3 regions of the Exiguobacterium sp. s191 genome follow, and region 1 is predicted to be linked to each of the others. Evidence: riboswitches for the same ligand, from Rfam matches in the RefSeq annotation. Region 1 holds a riboswitch; each other region holds the start of a gene.

Region 1 (9,891 bases):
CGTTCTGCCGAGTTGCTCGGTTTTGAGTCAATCTATCCGAACAGTCTCGACGCTGTCTCCGACCGCGATTTCGTCATCGAATACCTCGGGATCGCCTCGACCGTCATGATGCATCTCTCGCGTTTTTGTGAAGAAATCATCATCTGGGCATCGCAAGAATTTGGCTTCATCGAGTTGTCTGATGCTTTCTCGACAGGATCGAGCATGATGCCACAGAAGAAAAATCCTGATTTCGCTGAATTGATTCGTGGGAAAACGGGGCGCGTCTATGGCAATCTGATGGGCTTCTTGACGACGATGAAGGCATTACCACTCGCTTACAACAAAGACATGCAAGAGGATAAGGAAGGGGTCTTCGATACAGCAGATACCGTTCTCCAATCCGTTCAAATCTTCACCGGAATGATTGAATCTGCGACGTTTAAGACCGAAGCGCTCAAGAAGGCGACAATGCAAGACTTCTCGAATGCAACGGAACTCGCCGACTACCTTGTAACGAAAGGCATACCGTTCCGGGAAGCGCATGAAATCGTCGGCAAAGCCGTCCTTTACTGTGTGCAGAACGGTTGTTTCCTGAAGGATTTGAACCTCGAGACGTATCAAACGTTCCATCCTGATATCACAGAAGACGTCTATCCGCTCCTCGATCCGGTTCAAGCAGTAGCACGCCGGACTAGCTACGGCGGGACAGGGTTTGCTGCCGTGTCGGAGCAACTCGAACTCGCGAAACAGCATCTTGCGAATTGACGAATTTTGAAAAAAAACAGTCAAATGACTGGATTTAACAAAAGATGTCTGCTATAACTGTAACTAACAACCGACAGATAGAGGCGCGGATGACATGAGTAGCATCATTCTTGAAGGCAAGCATGCCGAATGATGTGAAAGGGGAAGTCCGCCGAAGTGAATGAGAAGATGCTTCTTCTTGTTTGCTGGTACAACGGTTAAGATCCGTTGTACTGCCGAAACCGATGTTTCGGAGCGCTATCTTACGTAAAAGAACGAATGACTTTGTCTTCGTTTGTCCGATCGTGATAACGACGGGCCGTAGGAACGCTCCTACCGGCCCGTCGTTTTTTTCTGTATCGGGACAAAGGAGATAGGATTGTGACAACTGTACTTAAATTTGGTGGAAGCTCGGTTGCGACTGTCGAACAGATTCAGTCTATTGCGAATTATTTGAAGAGTCGCGCAGCCGAAGGTGAAAAACTCGTCGTCGTCGTTTCGGCGATGGGCAAGATGACAGATTCTTTGATCGCTCAGGCGCAAGCCATCACGGATCGCCCCGAGCGAAGAGAACTCGATCGACTGCTTGCCATCGGAGAAGAACAGACGATTTCATTACTCAGCATCGCCCTCAACTCGCTCGGTGTCAAAGCGTTATCGCAAACAGGCGCTCAAGCAGGAATCAGCACGATGGGCGTGCATACGAAAAGTAAGATCAAACAGATCGATGGAGATCTGTTACGACAAAAACTCGAAACGTACGATGTCGTCATTGTCGCCGGATTCCAAGGTGTCAACGAACTCGGTGATGTCACGACGCTTGGACGGGGTGGGTCGGATACAACGGCAGTTGCCCTTGCGGCAGTCCTTGATAAACGGTGCGAAATCTATACCGATGTCGACGGTGTCTATACAGCTGATCCGCGAATCCATGCCGCCGCTCAACCGATTCCACATATCTCGTATGATGAGATGATGGAAATGAGCGCCCTCGGGTCGAAGGTCATGGAAATGCGAAGTGTCGAACTAGGAAAAAAATACGGCGTACACATCTTCGTCGGGAAAACACTTGAATCGAAAAGGGGAACATGGATCATGGAAGCGACGGAAACAATGGAACAAAAAGCGGTGACGAGTGTCAGTGTGACGAAGAACGTCTTGACGGTATCAATCAAACACGTACCGCAAACGAATGCAGCAGTAGCCGATATCTTCGAACTGTTATCCAATCGCCACGTCAACATCGACATGATCAGTCAAACGACGTTCGACAGTGACATTTTCTTATCGTTCTCATGTCCACTCGATGAGGAAGAGTTCCTCGATGAAGCATTGAAAGACATCATGGATCGCTTCACGACAGTCAAGGTCGATCGCCATAATCAACACGCGAAATTATCTGTCGTCGGAATCGGGATGCGGGATGCAACAGGTGTCGCTTCGAAATTGTTCGCAATTTTCCGAGCAGAGAACATTCCGTTCTATCAAGTTACGACTTCAGAAATCAGCATCTCATACACGATTGCACAAGCAGATATTGAACGGACGGTTGCAGCGATTGCAAACGCGTTCGAGTTATAAGGAGGAAAACAGGATGTATCATGTAGCAGTCATTGGAGCAACCGGCGCCGTCGGTCAAAAAATGTTACAAGTACTAGCCGAACTGGACTTCCCGGTCAGCCGCCTGTCCGCTTACGCTTCTGCTCGTTCAGCAGGGAACACGGTACAGTTCAAGGAAGAAGCCATTACGATCCAAGCACTGACACCAAGTATCACGGAAGACGAGATTGACGTCGCGTTGTTCGCGGCGGGCGGAACGATCAGTGAACAATATGCCCCGTTACTAGCTGAAAACGGAACACTCGTCGTTGATAATTCAAGTGCTTTCCGGATGCAGGAGACGATTCCGCTTGTCGTGCCAGAAGTCAATCCACAAGCGATTCAAGCGACGGACCGCTTGATCGCAAATCCGAACTGTTCGACGATTCAATCCGTCGTCGCCTTAGCACCGCTCCAGTCACTGGGATTCGAGCGTGTCAACTATACGACGTATCAGGCCGTATCCGGTTCTGGTCAAAAAGGAATCGAGGATCTGGCACGTGGAGCACGCGGAGAAGAGCCCGTCAATTATCCGCATCCGATTCACGATAATATCTTGCCACATATCGATGTGTTCCTTGAGAACGGCTATACGAAAGAAGAGCAGAAGATGATTGACGAAACACGGAAAATCTTCAATCTTCCAGCACTACCAGTCAGTGCGACATGTGTGCGTGTTCCAGTCACGAATTCTCACTCGGTTGCGATCAACGTCACGTTTACGCAGCCGACGACGGTTGCAGCGATCCGTGAAGCACTTGAAGGCGCACCGGGCGTCGTCCTCATCGATGATGTCGCGAATACGCGTTATCCGATGCCACTCGATGCAAGTGGTACGGACGATGTCTATGTCGGACGAATTCGACAAGATGATAGTCTCGCGAACACGTTCCATCTCTGGTGTGTAGCCGACAACATTCGAAAAGGTGCCGCCTCGAATGCCGTACAAGTCGCACGCCAAGCAATCGAACAGTCGATTCATTCATAAAAAAGGAGGAGTTCTTCATGTTCAAAGGAGCAGGTACAGCGCTCGTCACACCATTTAATGAAGCAGGCGAGTTGGATCTACACGTATTCGAACGCCTGATCGAGCAACAACTCGCAGCGGGGATTCAGGCACTTGTCGTCGGAGGGACGACAGGAGAAGGTTCGACACTGACAAACACGGAATTCGAACAACTATTGACGACTGCCGTTCAAGTCACGGCAGGACGAGTACCCGTCATTGCCGGAACGGGTTCGAACAACACGGCAGTAACAATCGAGAAGACGTTACTCGCAGAACGCATCGGTGCGGACGCAGCGATGCTCGTCACACCGTACTACAATAAAACATCGCAAGCGGGTCTCGTCGCACATTTCACGGCGGTCGCTGATGCAACCGAATTACCAATCATGCTGTACAACGTTCCGTCGCGGACAGGCGTTGCGATCGCAGTCGAAACAGCAGTGACGTTAGCACGTCATCCACGCATCCAAGCGTTTAAGGAGGCGAGTGGAGACGTCAGCTTCATGGGTGAACTGATGGCGGCGATTCCGGAAGATTTCGCGGTCTTCTGTGGAAATGATGATCAAATCCTGCCGTACATGGCATGGGGGGCACAAGGCGTCATCTCAGTTCTTTCGAACCCGTACCCAGCAGAGACACAAGCACTTGCTGAGGCGTTACTCGCACAAGATCTCGTCACGGCACGCCGGATTCAGGCAGACTTGTTACCGGTCATCGGTGCCTTGTTCAGTGATGTCAATCCGATTCCAGTCAAAGCATCTCTTGAAGAACTCGGCTTTGCTGTCGGTGCGCCGCGCTTGCCGCTCGTCCGTCAATCGGAAGCGGGGCACGCCCACTTACTCGAAACGATGCGGGCTTACAAAGGGGTGGTTCGATGAAACTCGCGTTACACGGTTATGGGGCGACAGGACAATACGTCGTCGAACTCGCACCACAAAGTGTCGTAGCGATCGTTGACCGGACGAAGTCATCCGATACGATCGCTTCATATGCCGAGCTAACGGAGATGTCAGAAACGGTCGATGCGATCATCGACTTCTCGCATCCGAGTTTGCTACCGGATCTGCTCGCATATGGGCTGGCGACAAAAACACCACTCGTCATCGCGACGACTGGTTTTTCGGAGGCGGAACTGGCATCGATCAAGGACGCCGCAAAAGAAATTCCGATCTTCCAGTCGTACAACATGTCGTACGGCATCGCGATGGTGCAGCAACTGCTGAAGACACTCGTACCACTAGCAGGAGCGTATGACATCGAATTGCTCGAGAAACATCACAACCAAAAAGTCGATGCGCCAAGCGGAACAGCGGAGTTGTTATTGCAAACGATTCAGACGGCACGTGACGTCACACCGGTATATGACCGGTCACAGACGCGGCAAAAGCGAGAGACGAACGAGATCGGGATGCACGCGATGCGCGGTGGAACGATCTTCGGAGAACACGAAGTCTTATTCGCAGGTGTCGACGAATTGATTGAAATCAAACATACAGCGCTATCAAAAAAAGTATTTGCTTCTGGTGCGATCAAAGCAGCTGAGGCACTCATTCAAAAAACAGCGGGACTCTATACATTAGAGACGCTCTACACACAGGAGGATTCACATGTTACTCACTGATGCTTACGAAATTGCTAAATTCATTAAAGATGCTAAAAAACAAACACCGGTAAAACTTTACGTCAACGGCGATTTGGCGGGCTTGACGATCGAAGGCGCTACAGCATTCGGATCAGATGAATCAAAGATTTTCTTCGCGGATGCAGGACTTGCGGCTACTTTCTTAGAAAAGTATTCAGATCGCATCACGGATGTTCACGTGGAGTATGACCGTCGCAACAGTGCGGTACCAATGCTTGATACACGTCACTTGAATGCGCGCATCGAACCAGGTTCATGGATTCGTGATCATGTCGTCATCGGTGACAACGCAGTCGTCATGATGGGTGCCATCATCAATATCGGTGCATCAATCGGAGATGGTACAATGATTGATATGAACGCTGTCGTCGGTGCACGTGGGACGATCGGGAAAAACGTTCATGTCGGCGCAGGTGCCGTGGTCGCGGGTGTCCTCGAACCACCTTCAAAAACACCTGTCATCATTGAAGACGGTGTCTTGATCGGTGCGAATGCAGTCATCCTTGAAGGCGTGAAAGTCGGTAAAGATGCCGTCGTCGCTGCTGGTAGTGTCGTCACAGAAGACGTACCTGCTGGAAGCGTCGTTGCTGGAACACCTGCACGTGTCATCAAACAGAAAGATGCGAAAACAGAAGAGAAGACGCAATTGGTGGATGATTTACGTTCACTCTGATTGACGTCGAAGAGGAGGAAAACACATGGCAGTGGATACACAGTATGGAGAAGCAATTTGGTTAGATGGAGTCTTTCATGATCCGAAAGATGCGAACACAAGCGTCATGTCACATGCGATTCACTATGGTAGTGGATTCTTTGAAGGAATTCGTGCTTACGCGACACCGGACGGACCGGCGATTTTCCAATTGAAGGAACATATCGAACGTCTCTTCCGCAGTTGTGCGTATTATCACGTCACGATTCCGTATACGGTTGATGAACTCGTCCAAGCGACGATTGATCTAGTTGCGAAAAACGGATTTGAATCGTGTTATATCCGTCCATTCGTGTTCCTCGGTACGCCATGGCAAGCATTGATGGCGAAAGATACGACGGTTCATGTCGGCATCTCTTGCTGGGAGCTTGGGGAATACTTCGATAAAGGTGCTGGCATCCGTGCCAAAGTCGCATCATACCGCCGCGTCTCATCAACGATGATGCCGATGCAAGCGAAAGCGGCTGCGAACTATATGAACTCACAACTCTTAAAAGGTGAAGCGATCCGTGATGGATTTGATGAAGCAATCGCGCTCGACATGAACGGAAACGTTAGTGAAGCGAGTGTTGCGAATCTTTTCCTTCTTAAAAACGGAACGATTCATACACCGTCACTTGATTGTTCAGTACTCGACGGTATCACACGCCAAGTCATCATCCGTTTGGCGCAAGATCAAGGCTATCCTGTCGTCGAACGTCACATCGGACGCGATGAGTTATATGTCGCAGATGAGATCTTCTTAACAGGAACAGCTGCTGAAATCACGAGTGTCGGTGAAATCGATCATATCTCCATCAACGGCGGAACACGGAACGTCGCAGATGAGTTGCTCGATCTTTACCGTCAAGCCGTCACAGGTCAATTGCCGCAATATGCGGATTGGTTGACGTATGTGACACCAGCTGTCGCAGAATGACGACGCGTACACTCGTCACGATCGATCGGAAGGCGGTGCGACAGAACGTCGCATCGGTCTTCGCTCGGTCACGTAAACGTATTTTTGCCGTGGTCAAGAACAATGCGTACAACTTAGGCATGCTAGAGATGGTCGAAACGCTGATGGCGTCTGATGTGCATCACTTTGCTGTCGCCGAGTTGTATGAAGCCATTGAAATCAAAACGAATTTTCCAGACAGTTATGTACTGGTGATGAATCCGACGGAGGATTTTGAAACAGCACGACGTTTCAGAATTGCACTCGGTGTCTCATCGCTAGAATGGCTCGCCCTAAACAGTAAACAGCTGCAGGGAATCGAGTTACATTTGAAGATCAACGTCGGGATGAATCGTTTTGGTGTCAGTTCGCTTCAAGAGGCGGAAGCTGTTCTTGCGCTTGCGCAAGCAGATTCGCTCGCTTTAACAGGTTTATATACACACTTTCCGCTTGCCGATGAGCCGGATGCGGATCACGATGGACAAGTCGAACGTTTCGTCGCCATTGCCGATGTGTTACGAAAGCGCCATACGTTTACGTATATGCACTCGGAAAACAGTGCGACGATCGTCAAACACGATCCGCGTCTCGCATTTTGTAACTATGTCCGCCCTGGCATCTTCTTATTCGGCTATTCACCGATTGAAAAGATGGACTGGCTCGTTCCTTCGCTACGGATGACGACGGAGGTCGTTGAAATTCGCGAAATTGGACCGGGTGAGCATGTGGGATACGGGACGAACTTTACGAGTACAGAACCGATGCGGATTGCTATCTTACCCGTCGGATATGGAGACGGTGTAGTCCGTGGGCGTGCCGCGTTGCCTGTTCATATTAAAGAAAAACCTTATCCGGTCATCAATAAATTATTCATGAGTCATACGTTCGTCGCTGTCGATGGGACGATTGAGGTCGGAGACGAGGTCGTGCTATACGGGGATGGCGTTGAAATTGACGATATCACCCGGACAGGAGCAGCGAACAATTCAGAGCAGATGTGTGCCCGGTCTTGGCGTTTGACGCATCAGTATCTATAAGGAGGAACTTATTATGTATGGAAGTCAATACCTGACAGAAGAAAACAATATGTTGCACATCGATGGTGTCGCAGCGACCGATCTTGCAGCACAGTACGGAACACCGTTGTATGTGATGGCAGAGCGGGAGCTGACGGATCGATTAGAGACCGTCCGGGAACACTTCCTTGATAAGTATCCGAACACGTATGCTTCCTTCGCCTCAAAAGCACTGACTGTCAGTGCCGTATATGAACAAGTCGTTCGTCATGGTCTTGGAATCGATGTCGTCACAGGCGGGGAACTCTTCATCGCCCGTCAATCCGGGGTTCCAGCAGAACGAATCTATTTCCATGGTTCGAATAAATCAACGGCTGATCTTCAGTATGCCGTCGAGGAAGGAGTCGGACGGATTGTCATCGATCACTTTGCAGAGATTGCACAACTGGAATCGATTGCGGCACAAGCCGGTCAAACGGTTCATGTCCTGATTCGGATCGTCCCACAAGTCATCGGTGGGGCACATGCAAAAATCCAGACAGGTGGTGTCGATACGAAATTCGGTTTCTCGACGCATGCGTCAGATTACTTGGACGCAATCGAAGCGATTTTAGCATCGGAACATCTGTCGTTACTCGGCATCCATTGTCATGTCGGTTCGCAAATCCAAGATCCGTCACTGTTCGAACAGACGGCTCGGACGATGATGGGCTTCGTCGAAACGATTCGTGCGCATCATGGCTTCACAGTCAGCGAAGTTAATGTTGGCGGTGGCTTCGGTATTGCCTATACACAGGACGATCATCCGCTTGATTTTGAAGCGACGATTGCACGCGTCATGGATGTCATCGAGACGGAAACGGAGCGACTCGGCATCGAACGTCCGCGCATCGGGATCGAGCCAGGGCGCTGGGTCGTTGCGAATGCAGGAACGACACTGTATACGGTCGGGGCAATCAAAGAGATCGAAGGCGTCCGAACATATCTTTCGGTCGATGGCGGAATGACAGATAACATTCGCCCAGCACTTTACGGTGCGGTGTATGAAACGGTCATCGCTAACCGGATGAGTGGCGAAACGACCGAAGTGACGGTCGTTGGAGCAGCTTGTGAATCAGGGGATCTCGTCGCTGAAAAAGCACAGTTGGTTACACCGAACGGTGGCGATACACTTGCTGTCTTTGGGACAGGAGCGTATAACTTTTCGATGGCAAGCAACTACAACCAGTTCTTACGTCCGGCACTCATTTTCGTTCGGGACGGGGAATCCCGTGAAGTCGTCCGTCGACAAACGTATGCGGATTTGATTCAGTGTGATCTTGGGATCAACGGTGTCCGATCAGAGTCATAAGAGGTGCGGGGTCAAACGAAAGGACAAAAAAACCGACGCTATCGCGCCGATTTCATGCATGCGATCTAAAGCGATTCTTCTCTTGAATAGAGAGGGATCGTTTTTTTTGTTGTGATCAGCAGATTCAGTTTGGAATTTTTAAGACTTGTCCAATGAGCAATAGGTTCGGATTCGTAATGTTGTTTGCCTGCATCAATGCTGTGACGGTGACACCATATCGTGTCGCAATCGAGTAAAGTGTATCACCGGCTTTAACCGTATAAGTCGTTGTTGGAATTTTCAAGACTTGACCGACGTTCAACAGATTCCAGTTCGTGATGTTATTCGCACTCGCGAGGGCAGAGACCGAGACGTTGTATTTGCGGGCGATGGAATAGAGTGTATCGCCAGCTTTGACGGTATACGTCGTACCGGTTGAAGTCGGTGACCGTAACAGTTCTGAAATCGTGACGAACGAATAGCCTTTTGCTTTTAGTTTTGAAATCATCGTCGGCAAGGCGGTCGGTGTTCCTTTCGCACCAGCACCGGTATGCATCAGAATAATCGATCCGGGAACGACTTTTGGTAATACACGATCCAAGATGGCTGTTGAAGAGATGCCTTTCCAATCCGTCGTATCAATATTCCATTGAATCGTTTTCGTATAACCTGCCGCCCCAACGGCACTCAATACGTTACTATTACTTGCACCGAACGGCGCTCGGAAAATTGGTTTCGTCGTTTTTCCGGTCAAGGACCGGATGAGAGATTCTGTTCGGGATAATTCACTCGTCATCTGGCTTGCTGTTAAGGTCGTAAAATCCGGATGCGAATACGAGTGATTGCCGATTTGGTGTGTAGGAGAGGCAGTTGTGATGTTCTTGATCGATTGAGGATGATTGTTTGCACCACTGCCTGTC
Region 2 (9,891 bases), on a different contig from region 1:
CGAACCACTGGAATGTGAAATCCCAAGTGAGATCGTAATTTGTAGATCAGGTACATCTGCTGTCGGGAACAGGTTACGTGCGACCGTCAGCCGAGCTAGTTCTGCTATTTTTTGCGCTTCTTTCGCCGAAGTACTTGGTAAGATGATTAAAAATTCTTCACCACCGTACCGTCCGACGAGGTCGTCTGGACGCGTCAAGGAAGCGAGAGTCATGCCGAGTTGGCGTAACACATCATCGCCCGCATCATGACCATATGTATCATTGACATGCTTGAAGAAATCGATATCGATGAGCACAAGTGAATAGCCTTGATCGGTCGAACCGACAAGCGATAGCGAGTCATCCAGACGACGGCGATTGGCGAGCCCTGTCAAAGCATCCGTCATGGCGAGTTTCTGCTGATACTGGATGTTTTCGAAGTGACGGCGTAATTCCGTCAGTAATCGAAAGGCAACAAAGCCAGCTAATAAATTAAAGAAGACGTACGCAATCGAGATTTTAAAGAATGTCGACCAGCTGTGCGTCAAGATGTAGATGGCGGGTAACGAATAGAGAATACCGACCAACACCATAAGTTGAAAATGACGCATCGAGACATGGACGAATCGACGAATGATCCCAATCGTCGTGATGAATAAGACGATGATCAGCGTAGATAAATAAAATCCTTCCATTTGATCAACTGGTGTTAAAAAGTAACGTGTCCCGATGATCATTGCTCCTGCAACGATGGCGCTTGGGAAACCACCGAACAGCATGGCGATCGCGACGGGAACGATACGTAAATCAACACGGGCGACATCGATTTGGATCCCATTGAACATTAATAAGACCGCAATCAGACCAGAGACTGCTCCGAGTATAAGTCGAATGCTCCATTTGGAGTTCAATGAAATACGCGGTTGATTCCGAAACGGTAAGAACAAGAGAGTAATCGTTGTGAACAGTAGACAAAAGTTAATGATGAATTGATTCATGATGGACAACAAATCCTCCCAACTCCCCCAGCTAACAGATTTCCATATATATACTTCCAGTATACTCAAGTAGATAACGGTTAGACAGAGGGAAATCTTTAGACCAAAATAGAAAAAACGGTAGAAAATCTACCGTTTTTAAGAAGATGAAGTAAGGGTATCCTCATCCATCGTCTGTAAAATTTTATCAAAGACATGAACCATCGTTTCGAGCTCTTCTTCCGTCAATGTACCGAAGCGGTCTTGTAAATAGTTTTTCCGGACGATTTCGAGATCCCGAAATGCACGTTCCCCGTCCTCCGTCAAAGCGAGTACGATTGAACGACGATCTTCCGTCGAACGTGTCCGTGTGACATATCCTTGTTTATACAGCTTATCCGTCAAAGCAGTGACTTGACTCGTCGCGAGCTCAAATTGTTCCGCAAGAAGCGTCGGGCGCTGAGGACCATTTTCTGAAAGGCTTCGTAAGATGAAAAACTCACTCCGGGTCGCTGTTCCTTCAAATAGCCGGTTAAGTTCACGTCGCAGGGTACGAAGAATGACACGCATTTGTTCCTCGAGTCGATAAGTTAGCAAATCACGTTCCTGTGGCATGCAAGCAGCATCCTTTCTCTCAGTGGACTTCTACCATTTAGTGTACTAAACATATCGGATTTTTACCATCGACTACCCCAGATTCGAAAAAGGCAATTGACAATTTCGTGGCGTTTTGTGTAATATGGCGTAGTAATAACTAACTTAATTCAGTTCTCACTCAACCAGTGGGATGGAGGTTGCAGTTCTTAAGAGTACGGTTACGGATGTCGTCAAGCGACAGATGAGGTGACCTGAAAGGAAGAATTGCCGAAATCAATCATCGCTTTGAAGATGATCGATTGGGATTAGATCAAATAGGTCTAATACTGTCACAAGTCGGGTATCACCTACTTGTGGAGAGCTATCTTTCACGACGGTAGAATGAGGCGCATCCATTTTATTATGTTGCGTTCTCATCTTCCATCTGGAAGATGAGGGCGCTTTTTGTTTTTTCATTCAAAAAGTGTCCTCTCAAAAATTTATTAAAGAGAGAAGCGAACGAAATGAACAATCTAGATGTGAAACAAACAACAGATTCGACAGCAGAAGGATTAAAACGTGGATTACAAGCCCGTCATATGTCAATGATCGCCATCGGTGGAGCGATCGGAACAGGACTCTTCATTGCGTCCGGTGCTTCCGTCGCAGCAGCAGGACCAGGTGGGGCGCTCTTATCGTATGCAATCGTTGGTCTGATGGTCTACTTCCTCATGACAAGTCTTGGTGAAATGGCAGCGTATATGCCGGTCGCTGGATCCTTCTCGACCTATGGAACGAAATTCGTCGATCCATCATTCGGCTTTGCGCTCGGCTGGAACTACTGGTACAACTGGGCAGTCACGATCGCAGTCGAGCTCGTCGCAGCACAAATCGTCATGACATATTGGTTCCCGGATGTTCCTGGATTTTATTTCAGTGCCTTGTTCCTCTTACTCATGATTGGCTTGAACTACTTCTCCGTTAAGGGATTCGGGGAAGCGGAGTATTGGTTTGCGATGATTAAAGTCGTTACCGTCATCGTCTTCTTAGTCGTCGGTGTTGCGATGATTTTTGGTGTCTTTACATCAGAGCCACCGGTTGGCTTTAAAAACTTTGCACTTGGCGATGCACCGTTCGTCGGTGGGATTCCTGCCGTCATCGGTATCATTCTCGTTGCCGGATTCAGTTTTCAAGGTACAGAACTGGTCGGGATTGCCGCGGGTGAGTCGGAAGATCCGAAAAAGAATGTTCCAAAAGCAGTCAAACAAGTCTTCTGGCGCATCTTGCTTTTCTACGTCTTCGCGATTTTCGTCATCGGAATGCTCATTCCGTATACGAGTCCGAACTTGGTTTCCAATGACATTACGGACGTAGCGGTTAGTCCGTTTACGCTTGTCTTTGAAAAAGCGGGTCTTGCCTTCTCAGCAGCACTCATGAACGCCGTCATCTTGACGTCTGTTCTATCTGCCGGAAACTCAGGTATGTATGCTTCGACTCGGATGCTTTATACGCTTGCTCGCCAAGGGGATGCACCGAAGTTGTTCGCGAAAGTATCGAAAAACGGTGTACCGCGTAACGCTTTGCTCGCAACAGGAGCAATCGGTGCACTCTGTTTCTTGACGTCGATGTTTGGTGGACAAGTCTACTTGTGGTTACTCAATGCTTCGGGGATGACAGGCTTCATCGCATGGCTCGGGATTGCAATCAGTCACTATCGTTTCCGTAAAGGATTCCTTGCACAAGGTCACTCGTTGAAAGACTTACCATATGTTGCACCAGCGTTCCCGTTTGGTCCGCTGTTCGCATTCGGTCTTTGTTTCCTCGTCATCGTTGGTCAAAACTACGCAGCATTCCTTGCGGATCAAATCGATTGGGTCGGAATTGCCGCAACGTATGTTGGTATTCCATTATTCCTTGCCTTCTGGTTAGGACATAAATTCAAAAATCGAACGTCGATCGTTCGTTATGACGAGATGGACTTCCCGGAACATCCACGTCAATCATAATGTGTGAACCACCTTCTATAAATGAAGGTGATTGAGATTGAAGACAAAGTGCAATTTTTCTCTGATGAGTCTGATGAGAAAGATTGCGCTTTTTTGTTCGTTTCGAATCGTTTTTCCAGGGACAAGCATCGCTTCGCTGCAGGGTCGCTCTTGCTTGTTATTCCCTAGGAAGCGATTTCGAGTGAACAAAACGCTTCTCTGATTCTCCTGACGGTATAAAAAAGAATGACACGTTACACGCCACTCCTACAGGAAAAAGCGCAATTTTGCGCTTTCAGAGACAAACAAGACCCGTTTTCCTGCTCGACTGGAGCGGGAAAACTGGCTTGTGTCTCGTATGAGGAAAGGGCGTGAAAAGACGCGTCATTCTTTTTTTGAGTCAGTCCATTTTCTGCAATCGGAACCACCTTCTATAAATGAAGGTGGTTTTTTATTCCCTTAAATGAAAACGTTCTCTAAAATATAGTTTTGAAAAAGTATAAAAAAGGAATCAATGAATAAGTATTCAAAAATAGAAATATGAATAAAGAATAGGGGGAGACGCATGACTACATCTGAATTATTTTTCACATTAGGTTCTGCAGCGTTTTTCATGTTGCTCGTTGCTTACATATCCTACCGATTGACGCGTGGGAAAACACAAGGCGTCGATGAATACTTCTTAGCGGGACGAGGGCTAAGTGGCGTTTTCATTGCCGGATCGCTACTGCTGACGAATTTGTCGGCAGAACAGTTGATTGGACTAAATGGACAATCCTTCATGGGAAACATGTCGAGTATGGCGTGGGAAGTCACGGCGGGATTTGCTGCCATCATCATGGCGATTTATCTACTCCCGAAGTTTCTCGGGCTTGGTATCTCGACGTTACCGGAATACTTAAGTCACCGGTATGATGAGACGGTTCGCCGGATGACAGTCTTACTCTTTTTACTCGGATATATGTGCGTCACGATTCCTTCGATGCTTTATTCGGGTGGGATTGCTGTCTTGCAGCTATTCGATGTTCCGGAACTATTTGGTCTTAGTTATACGCAATCCCTTTGGTTAGTCGTCTGGGTCGTCGGGATCATCGGAGCAATTTATGCGATTTTTGGAGGACTACGTGCGGTGGCTGTCTCGGATACCTTGAACGGGATCGGGCTCGTCTTCGTTGGATTCCTAGTTCCGGTACTCGGCTTTATCACACTGGGTGATGGGAATTTACTTCAAGGGATGAAGACGATTGCGACTGTGCAACCGGAGAAGCTGAACGCAATCGGAAGCTCAACCGATGCCGTTCCGTTCTTCTCGATTTTCACGGGTATCCTATTTGCGAACTTATTTTATTGGTCACTCAATCAATATGTCATTCAACGTGTGCTCGGGGCAAAAGATTTGAAGGAAGGACAGAAGGGCGTCCTCATGACAGGATTCTTAAAGTTATTAGTTCCAATCTTCATGCTGATTCCTGGGATCATTGCCTATCACTTGTATGGGAACACACTAACAAGCGGTGATTTATCATATCCTCGACTCATTACGGAGTTACTGCCGGTCTCGCTGATGGGATTTTTCTTGGCTGTCTTACTCGGAGCCGTCTTCAGTTCGTTTAACTCGTTGCTAAACAGTATTGCAACACTTTTCGTCCTCGATATCTATCAGCCGGTGTTTGCGAAAGAGGCGAGTGATGAACATTTGATTCGTGTCAGTAAATGGTTCGGAACGATCGTTGCTTTAATCTCTTTCGTCATCGCACCATTCTTGATGTACGCGCCGGACGGCTTATGGAGTTTGATCCGGCAATTCACAGGTTTTTTCAACATTCCGATTCTCGTCATCGTATTAATGGGGATTTTCATGAAACGAATTCCGGCGATTGCAGCGAAAATCGTCATCGTCTTTCACGTGTTCGCGTATTACTTATTCGTCTTCGGTTTCAAACAACTGTTCGGCTGGGATCATGGCATTAGCTATATTCATGGGTACGGTATTCTACTCGTGATTGAAGTGCTATTCATGGTATTCATGGGATATCGTTACCCGGTCGTCCAGTCAAGAAAGGTCAATCGACGACAGTCTGTCGAGCTCACTCCATGGAAGTTCGCGATTCCGGTTTCGATCTTATTATGCACATCCATCATTTGGACGTACGTTCTGTTTTCAAAAATCGGACTGGCTTCGACAGCAGGCATCGTATCGATTTGGTTCTGGCCGGTTACGTTAGGACTTGTCATTGCAACGATCGTATTATGGCGTGTGTCGCTAAACGCTTGGGAAGCGAAGTACCGGACCTATCTCGAAGAAGAGTACCGTCAAGCAGAATAATCCTCTCGCAGAAGACATGACATATCGGGTAAGATGAAAGAAAAACAGGAGGCGATCTTCGTGAATTACTGGTACCACTTCAAGCGTGCCTTCTTACCGATCGCATTATTGCTTGTGACGCTTGCCTTGTACCAAATGATTTATCGTTTGAATAACATCTGGTATTCGCTCGGAGGACTTCTTCTTGTCTTTGCGGCGATTTACTTCGTCATGCGTCGTCTAAAAGCGAACCCAGAGGATTGAATGAGCAGGAAAGTCGAGTCCATTCTCTGAACGCGGTAAAATAGACACATACAGAGGAGGGGAAGATAGATGGCAAAAGCAATATTTGCAGGTGGTTGTTTCTGGTGCATGGTCAAGCCATTCCATAAATATGATGGGGTAGAGCAGGTCATTTCAGGATATACCGGTGGTCATACAGAGAACCCGACTTATAAAGAGGTCTGTTCGGAAACGACAGGTCACTTGGAGGCGGTTGAAGTCACGTACGATCCGTCCGTCATTACGTACGAAGAATTACTCGAGATCTTCTGGCGTCAAATTGACCCGACAGATGGTGGAGGTCAATTCAATGACCGTGGTGAATCGTACCAACCGGCCATCTTTTATGTCGATGAAGCACAGCGTGAAGCAGCTGAACGTTCGAAAGCAGCGCTTGACGCATCAGGACGCTTCTCGCGTCCGGTCGCGGTAGAGATTCGTCCAGAAAAGCCGTTTTGGCCAGCCGAAGAATATCACCAAGATTATTATAAAAAGAATCCGTTCCGTTATCAGATGTATAGTGTCGGCTCAGGTCGCGCGAAATTCATCAAGGAAGCGTGGAAGGACCAAGGTAAGGAAAAAGAACTGAAAGAGCGTCTGACACCAATTCAGTATAAAGTCACACAAGAGAACGGGACAGAACCCGCTTTCCGTAACGAATACTGGGATGAAGAACGTCCAGGACTGTACGTCGATATCGTCGATGGTACACCACTCTTCACATCGAAAGATAAGTTCCAGTCGAACTGTGGTTGGCCGAGTTTCGCTAAACCGATCTCAGAAGACAAGATGGAAGTCGAACTCGATACGAGTCACGGGATGACGCGGACGGAAGTGCGTTCTGCGAATGCGGATAGTCACCTCGGTCATATCTTCGATGATGGTCCGACAGAACTTGGTGGTCTTCGCTATTGTATCAACTCAGCAGCGTTACGATTTATTCCGCTTGAAGAGCTTGATTCGGCAGGATATGGGGAATATAAAAAACATTTCGAGTAACACGTAAGGAGCAGTCAAACGATTTCGTTTTGACTGCTCTTTTTTCAAATGGAAGGGAGAGAATCGAATGTTTCGACCCGTGTATGAAGAGATTCGACAAATGACGATTGCGAAGGTACTTGATTTCTACGATCACGAAATCCGTCAGCTCGATGAGCAAGCACGTCAGGAAAAGTACGACAAGATGAGCTTGAGTCCGTTTCGCTTTTTCCGTGGGAGTTCGCATCTGTTTTATTATGACGTGACGCGAATCCCCCTTGGTTTTGATACGCCTCGCGATAAACCGACCTGGATTCAGGGAGATCTTCATTTTGAGAATTTCGGTGTCCATGGCAATGCGAAGGGAGAGATCATCTACGACGTCAATGACTTTGATGAAGGATACTTAGGATCTTATTTATATGATTTGATTCGCATGGCGGTCTCCGTCCGGTTGTTCGCTGAAGAGGCAGGATACGACCCGACTCCTGCGATTCGTAATTATGTCCTTGAATACTTACACGATTTAAAAAAGTACGCTCTCGGAAAAGATCCGAGTGATGTTTGTTTTACCCGAGAAAATACAAAAGGACCAATCAAAAAGTTGATCAAAAAAGCAGAAAAGAAACGTGAGGAATTAATGGGAGAGCGGACGGAACTGGTGGATGGCGTGAGACGTTTTTGTACATTACCAGATATGGCAGCGGTAGATGATCCGACGCGAATGGCGATTGAGTCTGCTTGGTCCTCCTATATCGAGACGATTGATGCCGAGGATCGTCGTGACGAAGCGTTCTATACGATCAAGGATATCGTTCGTAAGCTAGACAGTGGAACAGCATCGATTGGTCTTGAGCGCTATTACATCTTGATTGAGGGGGAGGGAGGCGAAGAGGCTTTGATTCTAGAGATGAAACAAGCTCAAACTTCTGTTCCTTCATTGTTCCTTCCCGTCTATCGTCCTGAAGCAGAAACGGTTCATCAAGGACGCCGGATCATTACGTCTCAAAAAGCGATGCAGGCACATGAAGATCCATATCTTGGTTATTTGACGATTGGTCAAAAGGAATATTATGTACGTGAGCGTTCACCGTATAAGAAAAAGCTAAAAGCAAAGCATATCAAAAGTCAGGATGACCTCGAGAATGTCTTATGTATTCAAGGTCAAATTACCGCCAAAGTACATGCACGGGCAGATCAAGATGCTGGGATTAAAGAAAAAATTTTAACGCATCATGCCGACGTTGAAATCATCCAAGCCATCGGTGTTTCAGACACTGCTTTCTTAGAACAAATCGAGCGTTGGTCAGAAGCCTACGTGACACGAACAAAGCTGGATTACCAAGTGTTTTTAGAGTGGGTAAAGACTCGACAAACAAATTAAAAACCTAACAAACTGAAGCTTGTCAGATGGATGTGTAACATGTGTTACATATCCATCTTTTTTGTGCAGATTTTTTTGTTTAACAAATGAAAGCGTTCAACAAAATAGAAATAGGTATAATGACCTATATCAATTTATCAGAAAACTTCGTAAATTTTTGATTAAGTTCTTACGGACGACTCGCTCCGTAGGACGAATCATACCAGGTACAGGGGGAAATACATCATGAGTTTGACGCGGAAAAAAGATGTTTCCGCTATGATTGCTGCAAGTAAACGAAACAGTGGACTTGCTCGAAATCTTGGCGCGATGGATTTAACGTTTTTAGGAATTGGCGCCATCATTGGAACCGGAATCTTCGTTTTGACGGGAACAGGAGCATTGACTGCAGGACCAGGACTTATCGTATCATTCATTCTATCTGCCATCGCCTGTGGTCTAGCTGCTCTTGCTTACGCTGAATTCGCATCAACGATTCCGGTCAGTGGATCCGTCTATACGTACACGTACGCAACGATGGGAGAGATCTTCGCTTGGATCATCGGTTGGAACTTGATCCTCGAATATGGACTCGCCTCCAGTGCCGTTGCAGCCGGTTGGTCTGGGTACTTTCAGTCCTTACTCGCAGGATTCAACATCCATGTGCCAACAGCCTTATCAGCAGCTCCTGGAGCAGTCGAAGGAGCCAAGACATACTTCAACCTTCCAGCGTTCTTAATCCTCTTTGCCATTACGGCATTGTTGTCGATGGGAATCAAGGAAACGAAACGTGTCAACAACATCATGGTCGTCATTAAACTAGCGGTCGTCGTATTGTTCATCGTCGTCGGTGTCGGTTATGTCGAACCAACGAACTGGGCACCGTTCACACCATTTGGTTGGGGAGGCGTCTTCTCGGGTGCCGCGATCGTCTTCTTCGCGTACATCGGCTTTGATGCCGTCACATCAGCAGCTGAAGAAGTCCGCGATCCGCAAAAGAACTTGCCGCGCGGTATCATCGGTTCACTTGCTGTTTGTACAGTCCTTTACGTCATCGTTGCAGCTATCATGACAGGAATCGTACCGTATCAACAGTTCGAAGGAATCGATCACCCAGTCTCACTTGCGATTCAAATGGCAGGTCAAAACTGGGTTGCTGGATTCATCGATCTTGGTGCAATTCTCGGAATCACAACAGTCATTCTCGTCATGACATACGGAATGGTGCGTCTCGCGTTCGCCATCTCGCGTGATGGAATGTTCCCGAAAGTATTTTCTGAAGTGCATCCGAAGTACCAAACACCATTCAAGGCGACTTGGATGATCGGACTCGGTAGCTCACTCGTCGCTGGATTTGTTCCACTCGATGTCATCGCGAACCTCGTCAACATGGGTACACTGGCAGCCTTCGTCTTGATTTCTGTCGCTGTCTTGATTCTTCGCAA
Region 3 (9,891 bases), on a different contig from region 1:
TCAGCCGTACATCGTACTGCGTTAAATAAGCGATCGCCTGATTCAAGCTCAGCGTCTCATCCGTTTGAAAACTGACTTCTGTCCGCTTCGGTTCAACACCGACTTGCATCGCGAACTGTGCTGCTTCCACCTCCGTTCGGAAGACGATCGTGTACGTCTTTCGACTCGATCGAACCAACTCATGAATATCCGATTCGACGATGATGCGCCCTGTTTTGATTAAAGCCGCTCGATCGCACGATTTTTCCATCTCCGGAAAATGGTGTGAACTCATTAGAATCGCTTTTCCAGCATGCTTCTCCTGTTCGATCCACTCTAAAAAACGCTCTTGCATCAAAGGATCGAGTCCACTGGTCGGCTCATCAAGTAGATAGACGGGTGCATCCTTCATGAAGCAACCGACAAGTGCCAATTTTTGTTTCATCCCTTTTGACATCTTGCGGATTTTCGTCTTCGTCTCAAAAGGAAATCGTTTCAACAACAGTTGTCGCCGTGCCGGATCGCTACCGTGTAGTCGTTGCATCAAATCCAGCATGTCTGCTCCCGTCATGTCTCCAGGTAAACTAATCTCCCCTGGCAAATAACCGACCAATTTCTTCACTTCTTTACTTTGATTCCAGCAATCAAAACCACCGATCGTCGCCTTTCCACCATCCGCCGCCAGTAGTCCCATCAAATGTCGGAGTGTCGTTGATTTTCCAGATCCGTTTGGTCCGATGAAACCGAATATCGTACCCGGATCAACTGTAAAACTGACATCGAATATCCCACGCCCCGGCGCAAATTCCTTCGTCACATGCTCCAAACGGATCATCGTCCGACCTCCCTATCTTTTATTTCTTTCCTCACTGTATTCATACCCGTTTTGAAGCAGTTTGTTCGGATCAAAGCGATAGATGACGAACCGCTCGTCATGATTTTTTTCATAGAGGTCTCGTAATCGAATCTCATCGATTTGCTCGAATACGGTATGGCGCTCCAAGTACTCCCGGTATTCATCGGTCGGGTAATACAAGATGAGATCAACCGAACGCGGGGAACGTTCGACCGAACTTAAAATGTGATCGATCACTTTCATGAAAATTTGTGAAGAGAATGGATTAAAGAAATAAAACTTATTCGCCTCATCCGGAATGGTATACTGCTCGGCATACGTCTGTTCGAATCGCAAACTTCCGGAACGCCGCTTCCGTCGACTTTGGTAGTTCGCCATATTCCGAAGTGCGTCCTCGTAAAATTGTCCGTTCATCTCGATTCCGATGACGGAACAGTCAAAACGATCGTGTAAGTAAAAGTTTAAACGCCCTTTCCCACACCCGAAATCGATGACAATATCCTCTTTTTGAAACGGATAGGTTTCGCATAATTCGCTGAGTGCCGCATAAGGCGTCGGTTCATAGCGATTGTAGTGACTAAACACACCATAAAGGTGTTGCATCTCAATGGTCTCAATTCGTAATCGTTGATCATATTCCTGTTCATTCATCGTCTTTTGTTCCTTCTTTCCGGCATTCTTTCCCTCATCGTACTATACTGAAGAAGTACGTTACTCGTTTTTTGAAAGGGGATTTTATGATGATCGTCGTTACGAACCGGATTAAAGTCAAAAAAGGGATGGCTGCAGCTCTCGCTCCTCGTTTTACACGTCCAAGTGGACTTGATACGATGGACGGATTCATCCGTGTTGAGGTCTTATTGACGCAAAACATCGAAGAACACGATGAAATGAACGTCAACATGTACTGGGAAGATATGAAGAGTTTTCAAGCGTGGCGGGAGAGTGACGATTTCAAAGCGTCACATAGTCGACCTGCGAGTAGTGAGGCAGGAGAATCGCCAATGCTCGGCAGCGAGATTCTGACATATGAAGTCGCTTCGGTCAAAGAACGCGCATGATGCACGAAAAGGACTCGTATCGAGTCCTTTTTTATATACCTATACACAAATAGTGAAAGGGTCGAATTGTCACAAATGGTATTATTTGTTATCATAGTGCCATTACAGAGAGAGAGGGTCCTTCATGAATTCATTAACTATATTTGAACAAGCCATTCGTAGCTTACCTGACGATCGTACGTTACGACGTGATGAATTATGGACGGACGATTTTTTATTGCAACAGGAGAACGAGCTGACCGTCTATTACTCTCCGATTGGCGAATACGTCAATACTGAAGCAAAAGTCGTCATTATCGGGATCACACCAGGTTTTGAACAGATGCGAATCGCTTTCGAAGAAGCGACAGATGCGCTTCACCATAGTGTTTCATTAGAAGAGACGGCACGCCTCGTCAAATATACAGCAAGCTTTGCCGGAACGATGCGACGTAACCTCGTCCAGATGCTCGATACACTTGAACTTCCAGCATTGCTCGGAATCGAGACGACGGCTAGCTTATTTCATCAACATCAGAAATTATTGCATCCAACGTCACTGTTAAAGCAACCCGTCTTTTATCGCGAAAAGAATTACTCGGGTCATCAACCGAAGATCAATCGTAGCCCTTTATTAAGGCACTACGCGGAAGAACACTTCGTCGCTGAGATTAATCAGTTACAAAAACCAGCGTTATTGATTCCACTCGGTCGGGTCGTCGAGACGCAAGTCCGTGGATTGATTCATGATGGACGAATCGAACAGCATCAGCTTCTTTCCGGCTTCCCCCACCCATCTGGCGCAAACGGTCATCGAAAAAAACAATTCGAGGAAAACCAAGCCTATTTGATGAAACAGCTCATTCAACATTTTGCTGAATAAACAACTTTATCTTAAATTATCAGAATATATGGTTGAATCGCTTCTGAAATACATGATAAAGTGTCCATAAGAACAGAATATGACTATTCTATCGATGAGGTAGAGGCGCGATTTCAATCAGTACTTGGTCCGAGGATGACAACGAAGACGACTACAGGAAAGGTGACATCGCCGAAATGACAGTATGTGTCGAGCATATCGTCGTTGGTCGATTCGGGAAACACCCGATCGATTGCCATACATAACAATTGTATGGAGCGCTCCAATTCGGCTAAGAAAGACGCATCCAGCGAGGGTGTCGGCTTTGTTGCCGGTGCCCTTGCTTTTTTTGTGCCGCGGGGTCTCATCTTTAAGCCATTTATTAAAGAGGAGGATATTTTTCATGGTCAACTATTCAGATTCCATTATTGCCCTTGTACCTGCTTTACTAGCTATCTTATTAGCCATTTTTACCCGAAAGGTCGTTCTTTCGTTAGGTGTCGGCATTCTCGTCGGTGCCCTGTTACTTCACCGTTTTAACCCGATCGATACGGTAACCTATCTCGGCAAGAATATCTTCAGCCTCTTTTGGGCGGACGGTGCCTTAAACGAGTGGAACGTCTTATTGCTTGTTTTCTTGTTATTGCTCGGCGTCCTTTCCACGCTCATTCAGACATCAGGTGGCGCTCGCGCTTTCGGTGAATGGGCTTCTACGCACGTCAAGACAGCGCGTGGTGCACGCTTAGTTGCCTTCGGACTCGGTATCCTAATTTTCATCGATGATTACTTCAATAGTCTCGCTGTCGGCAACGTCAGTCGTCCGTTAACGGATCGCCGTGGTGTCTCACGTGCGAAGCTTGCCTATTTGATTGACTCAACAGCTGCGCCTGTTTGTGTCATCAGTCCGCTTTCGAGTTGGGGCGCATTCATCATCTCTATCATCGCCGGTATCTTAACGACGCACTCGATTACGGATTACTCAGCGTTTAGTGCCTTTATGATGATCGTTCCAATGAACTTCTATGCGATTTTCGCATTACTTTTAACACTTTACATCGCTTACTCTGGCGTCTCTGTTGGACCGATGAAACAGCATGAACGCCGTGCCGCGAATGGTGAACTTTTTGATGCGTCAAAAGGAACACCGATGGGAATGGCAAAAGAGGTCAACGAACATACGAACGGAAAAGTCCGGGATCTCGTCGTTCCGATCGTCGTGCTCGTCATTGCTACGATCAGTGCGTTACTCGGAACAGGTGCTCAGGCACTTGCAGCCGACAACCGCCCGTTTACTTTAATCGGTGCATTTGAGGCAACGGACGTCACCCGTTCCCTCGTCGCAGGTGTCGTCATTAGTTTGATCGTTGCCTTCCTGATGCTTATCGGTCGGAAAATTCCGGGCCGCGATTACCGTGCAAGTATTGTCGCTGGTATGCGTTCGATGTGGCCAGCAGTCGTGATTCTGTTATTCGCTTGGACGATCATCGCTGTCATCGGTGATATGAAAACCGGTGACTATCTCGCGAGCTTCGTCAGCAACTCGATTTCTGCTTCGTACTTGCCATTCTTATTATTCTTGATTGCCGGCTTGATGGCATTCTCAACAGGAACAAGTTGGGGCACATTCGGAATCATGTTGCCAATCGGTGCGGATCTCGTCATGGCTGTTGATGCCTCACTCTTGTTACCGACGCTTGCTGCTGTTCTTGCTGGATCTGTCTTCGGTGACCATTGTTCACCGATTTCCGATACGACAATCCTAAGTTCGACAGGGGCTGGATCCCATCACATCGATCACGTTACGACACAGTTACCGTATGCGCTAGTCGGTGCTGTTACTGCGGCAGTCGGTTATTTAGTCATCGGTTTCACCGAGTCTTCAGTCTTCGGTTTCATCGGAGCCTTAGTTACATTCGTACTCTTTGTCGTCGTTTTGAACGTTCTCTCAAAAAAAGGTGAAACTGCTTCTGATTTACAAACAGATTAATGTAACACTGTACGAGAAAAGGCATTGGATGCGCGCATCCAATGCCTTTTTTACATCTATTCGTTTCATACCATCAATAAACACACATCATTCGCGAACGCTACTGGATCCTCGAGTGGAAGCCCTTCGACAAGCAATGCTTGTTGATACATCAGTTTTGTATAGCGCTCGAATTTCGAACGATCGTTTTGATATGCCGTTTCAAGAGAGTGGAACACTGCGTGTGACGGATTCAATTCAAGAATCTTGACCGCTTCTACCCCTTCGTTATTCGGCATCGCCTTCAGGATTTTCTCCATCTCGATCGAGACGGCGCCGTCCGTCGCAAAACAGACGGGATGCGATTTGAGACGCGTTGAGGCTTTGACTTCCTTGACTTGTCCACTTAGCACTTCCTGCATAGCTTGGAACATCTCTGCTTGTGCGTCCGTCGTCTCCGCTTCTGCTGCTTCAATCCCTAAATCGCTGCTTGTGACCGACTTGAACGTCTTCTCGTTATACGTCACGAGCATCTGAATCGCGAACTCATCGATCTCTTCCGTGAAGTACAAGATATCATACCCTTTATCACGAACGAGCTCGGATTGTGGTAATTTATCCAGACGATTCGTACTCTCACCAGCAGCGTAATAGATATGTGCCTGATCTTCCGGCATCGCTGCGACGTATTCTGCGAGTGTGATCAACTTCTTCTCCTTGGCTGAGTAGAAGAGGACGAGGTCCTGCACCTGTTCTTTATGCATGCCGTAATCATTATACATACCGAACTTCAGCTGACGTCCGAACGCTTGATAGAACGTTTCGTACTTCGTACGATCCTCGCGCAGAAGTGCTTCGAGTTGTGTCTTGATCTTACTTTGGATGTTTTTCGCGATCAATTTCAATTGACGATCGTGCTGCAGTAACTCACGCGAGATGTTGAGCGATAAGTCTTCCGAGTCGACCATCCCTTTGACGAAACTGAAGTGATCCGGCAACAAGTCGCTGCATTTTTCCATGATCAAGACACCGTTGGCATAGAGTTCAAGACCCTTTTCAAATTCCTTCGAATAATAATCGTACGGTGCCTGCTCTGGAATGAATAAGATCGATTGATAACGAACAGCGCCGTCGACACTGATATGAATGTGTTTCGCTGGTGTGTCGAAACCATAACGCTTCTCTTGGTAGAAGTTCTTATAGTCCTCGTCTGTCAATTCCCGTTTGTTCTTCCGCCAGATCGGCACCATGCTGTTGATCGTCTTGACGACTTCGACCTCTTCCGTCTCGTCACTGCCTTCGATCGGCTGACGTTCGAGTTCCTTCATCTCGATCGGATAACGAATGAAATCTGAGTATTTTTTGATGATACTGCGCAAACGATACGTCTCGAGGTATTCGTCATACGATTCTTCTTCCTCATTCGCCTTGATATGGAGCGTAATCTCCGTTCCGACGGTTTCCTTGTCGACTTCCTCGATCGTATAACCTTCGACACCGCGCGATTCCCATTTATAAGCGACCGCACTGCCGAACGGTTTTGTAACGACAGTGACGACGTCTGCGACCATGAAGGCAGAATAGAATCCGACACCGAATTGACCGATGATATCATGACCATCTTGTGCTTCATTCTCTGCCTTGAAGGCAAGCGATCCACTTTTTGCGATCGTACCGAGATTGTCTTCTAGTTCTTCCTTCGTCATTCCGATTCCCGTATCACGAATGATGAGTTGACGCGCTTCTTTATTTGGTTCGATCGTAATTTTGTAGTGTTCCTTTTCGAACGAAATCGTCTCGTCCGTCAATGCTTTGTAGTACATCTTATCCATGGCGTCACTTGCATTCGAGATCAATTCGCGCAGGAAAATCTCCTTATGCGTATAGATGGAATGAATCATCATCTCCAGCAATCGTTTTGATTCCGCCTTAAATTGTTTCGTTTCCATGCTCATTCTGCCTCCCCTTTTTTAGCACTCAATCATATAGAGTGCTAATTCACCTCCTATTATTAGGGAGTTCGAAATATCTGTCAATCTCCTTTTGCACTGTATATCGTAACTTTTTCAAGGACAATCATTCCAATTTGACGTAAGTGTTCTGCTGACCCGTAGGTGCCATGGCTAACGCCGTTTTCATCCTTTCGATTACCGAGACCGATGAACTGCTCACTCGGTTTGAAGTGGAGTCCGACGACGGGTACCTGAAATCGTGACGAGAAGCCGACTTGAAAAATCGCGTCCGGATAATCCGTTGGTCGATAGGTTGTCCAATCGATATCTGGTTCGAGCTTCGCAAATCGTTCCGTGTGCTCCTTACCGAGCAGGATGATTCCTTTTATCGAAAACAGTTCAAGCAGGCGTAACAAAAATGTCTGACCGAATGGACTATCTTCCAACACGCTGCGTTCTTTGATCGCTCCCATGTAGTGGTGTGTCGGAAACGGGAAAAAATCCAAGTGAATGACTGGATCAAACGTCTTTTCGTAAAACGACGCACCGAGTCCGTTCAAGAATCCTTCGAGCTTACCGCCACCTGGTCGACCGAACCAGGTCCGGTACACATTTGGTTGTTTAAAGTAACGATTGAAGCGCCGGATCGAATCCGTCAGCGTTTTCTCCTGCAGATAATCCTCCCATGCCATCGACTTCGGACGTATGAAAAGCGGACCATGCTCGTCAAATCGTAATGTACCTGTTCGGTCTAAAAACTGCGATCGAGATGGGTTCGTCGCGATCGTCACCCAACTGCTACGTGTCGCATCACCAAACCAGAGGACAGGTGTCGTTTGGTCGATCAATTCACTTGCAAATGCACTCTTCTCGAGTGTCATTTGGTACTGGACGGCTTCGTGTAATAATTTTTTGGCAAGTTGCCATTGATCGGATGTCAGCGTTCTCATCTCCCTCTATACAGCGATTGTGCTGTTGTAGATGTACCCCCTATCCTCTAACACTAGACGCATCGATGGGTTTAATCTCCATTTCTCCGGGAATGTTTCATAAGGTGAACGATACGACTTAGGAGGGATTTAATAATGGGTAGACTCGATCAAAAAGTAGCTGTCATTACCGGCTCGGCAACAGGGATTGGACAAGCGACTGCACTTGTCTTCGCAGAACAGGGAGCAACGGTCGTCTGTGCCGATGTCTCACTTGAAAAAGCACAACAAACAGTAGAACAGATTACACAACAAGGTGGGAAAGCGGAAGCCGTCCATGTCGATGTCTCAGACGTCGAGAGTGTCGAGCAACTTGCGAAGCACGTCAAAGAGACATACGGTACGATCGACGTCCTCTTCAACAATGCCGGAATCGATGAACAAGGCGGGAAAGTCCACGAGTATCCAATCGATCTCTTCGACCGGATCATCGCTGTCGACTTGCGCGGTACATTCCTCGTCAGTAAATTCTTGATTCCACTCATGCTTGATAACGGTGGTTCAATCATCAATACGTCATCGATGTCTGGTCGCGCAGCTGACTTGAACCGGTCCGGTTATAACGCAGCAAAAGGCGGGATTGCGAACTTCACGCGCGCGATGGCAATCGATTATGCGCGTCATGGCATTCGTGTCAATTCGTTATCACCAGGAACAATCGAAACACCACTCATCGATACACTCGTCGGTGAAAAAGAAAAAGAGCAAGGTAAACAGTTCCGCGATGCGAACGCTTGGATCACACCACTCGGACGACTCGGTAAACCACGCGAGATGGCAACGGTCGCTCTCTTCCTCGCTTCTGATGACAGCTCATATGTCACCGGTGAGGATATCACAGCGGACGGCGGCATCATGGCTTATACATGGCCGGGAGAGATGTTAATCGATTCGAAATGGAAAGACGAAGCAGAAAAAAGTGAATAAGTAACGCGCGGTGTAACCCTCTGGTTGCACCGTTTTCTTTTATTTCAAGACGTTCATCCCCGTAAATTATTTTCCGAATTCGTTTACCTCCCTGAAGTATTTTTAGCAGGGTATAGGATAGGTAAAGGGGGAAATACTTATGCAAACAGCAATTACTTACTTACAACGGTGTCTTCAAATTCCAAGCGTCAACCCGACGGACGGAGAAGAAGCCGTCGCACGCTATGTGTACGATGTACTGATTGATCATCACATCTCGACAGAATGGATCGAAGTCTCACCTAAACGGATTTGTCTCGTCGCGACCGTTCCTGCGAGTGAAGAGGTTTCACGCCCTTCCGTACTCGGGCTATCTGGTCATCTCGATACGGTTCCTGTGCAAGGAGACGGCTGGACGAAAGATCCATACGGTGGTGAAATCGAAGACGGACGCATTTATGGTCGTGGGGCTTCGGATATGAAGTCAGGTGTCATGGCGATGGTGCAAGCGCTCATTCAATACAAGGAACGTCAAAACCGTCCGAACACCGTCAAACTTCTGATTACATCCGATGAAGAAAATGGCATGACAGGAGCTCGGCATTTGACGGAACAAGGGCATGCGGATGATTTAGATGCTCTACTGATAACAGAACCGACGAGCGGGATGATCGGTTATGCACAAAAAGGGGTCGTTGGGATTGAAGTAACATGCCGTGGGAAAAGTGCACACAGCTCTGCCCCGCAACTTGGACGTAATGCGATTGATGACGTATATCGCGTCATCCAAGAAGTGAAGTCGGAGCGTTTTTCGATCACGACGAATCATCACTCGGCACTTGGTCCGGTCGTTGCGTCGATCACCTCGATTTCAGGAGGCGAAGGACCAAACGTCGTTCCGAGTCAGGCTTCGTTTTATATGGACATCCGGACGATTCCGGGATTCGGTCGAGCGGACGTTCTTGCTGCCTTTACGGATATCGAGCGTCGACTTGTTGCAGAAGATCCTGACTTTGATATGAGCGTGACCGTCATCAAGGATATTCCTTCCTGTGAAACCGATGAACAAGCGCCTTTCTTGCAACAGGTCGCAGATACGATGGAGCAAGTCAGTGGCGTGACACCACGAAAAATCGCCATCCCAGGCGGAACGGATGGTGCGATGTTCAGCCAAGCAAAAAAAGCATTCCCGATCGCGATTGCTTCTTTCCATGATTTCCGTCTCGCGCATCAAGTCGATGAGTCGATTCCGTTATCCGAATATGAACAAACGATTGCGTTTTGCTTCAACTTGATCAACACACCGCTACACCAACCACTTTCATCACACTAAATAAAAGA

Evidence for each region. A riboswitch is a leader RNA that binds a small molecule or an ion and turns the genes downstream of it on or off. The one in region 1 is predicted to bind lysine.
Region 2: linked by a shared signal. The riboswitch ahead of KNQ09_RS12010 (amino acid permease) and the one ahead of KNQ09_RS15490 (aspartate kinase) in region 1 are both predicted to bind lysine.
Region 3: linked by a shared signal. The riboswitch ahead of KNQ09_RS14225 (Na+/H+ antiporter NhaC family protein) and the one ahead of KNQ09_RS15490 (aspartate kinase) in region 1 are both predicted to bind lysine.

Annotation. Positions count from the first base shown of each region.
Region 1 covers NZ_JACSNC010000004.1:169,323-179,213, reverse strand. Annotated here, with positions in the region: gene argH (argininosuccinate lyase) at 1-747, shown strand, start outside; lysine riboswitch at 818-995, shown strand; gene KNQ09_RS15490 (aspartate kinase) at 1,108-2,307, shown strand; gene KNQ09_RS15485 (aspartate-semialdehyde dehydrogenase) at 2,321-3,313, shown strand; gene dapA (4-hydroxy-tetrahydrodipicolinate synthase) at 3,331-4,212, shown strand; gene dapB (4-hydroxy-tetrahydrodipicolinate reductase) at 4,209-4,955, shown strand; gene dapD (2,3,4,5-tetrahydropyridine-2,6-dicarboxylate N-acetyltransferase) at 4,942-5,649, shown strand; gene KNQ09_RS15465 (branched-chain amino acid transaminase) at 5,675-6,607, shown strand; gene alr (alanine racemase) at 6,604-7,662, shown strand; gene lysA (diaminopimelate decarboxylase) at 7,676-8,992, shown strand; gene KNQ09_RS15450 (LysM peptidoglycan-binding domain-containing protein) at 9,117-9,891, opposite strand, start outside.
Region 2 covers NZ_JACSNC010000002.1:65,933-75,823, forward strand. Annotated here, with positions in the region: gene KNQ09_RS12000 (diguanylate cyclase) at 1-978, opposite strand, end outside; gene KNQ09_RS12005 (MarR family winged helix-turn-helix transcriptional regulator) at 1,117-1,572, opposite strand; lysine riboswitch at 1,738-1,926, shown strand; gene KNQ09_RS12010 (amino acid permease) at 2,058-3,539, shown strand; gene KNQ09_RS12015 (solute:sodium symporter family transporter) at 4,084-5,844, shown strand; gene KNQ09_RS12020 (hypothetical protein) at 5,905-6,087, shown strand; gene msrA (peptide-methionine (S)-S-oxide reductase MsrA) at 6,157-7,104, shown strand; gene KNQ09_RS12030 (DUF2252 domain-containing protein) at 7,172-8,467, shown strand; gene bcaP (branched-chain amino acid transporter BcaP) at 8,693-9,891, shown strand, end outside.
Region 3 covers NZ_JACSNC010000003.1:176,820-186,710, forward strand. Annotated here, with positions in the region: gene KNQ09_RS14205 (ABC transporter ATP-binding protein) at 1-814, opposite strand, end outside; gene KNQ09_RS14210 (methyltransferase) at 827-1,486, opposite strand; gene KNQ09_RS14215 (heme oxygenase) at 1,576-1,896, shown strand; gene KNQ09_RS14220 (uracil-DNA glycosylase family protein) at 2,021-2,758, shown strand; lysine riboswitch at 2,851-3,029, shown strand; gene KNQ09_RS14225 (Na+/H+ antiporter NhaC family protein) at 3,141-4,724, shown strand; gene htpG (molecular chaperone HtpG) at 4,790-6,652, opposite strand; gene KNQ09_RS14235 (PDZ domain-containing protein) at 6,736-7,605, opposite strand; gene KNQ09_RS14240 (SDR family oxidoreductase) at 7,741-8,571, shown strand; gene KNQ09_RS14245 (M20 family metallopeptidase) at 8,711-9,883, shown strand.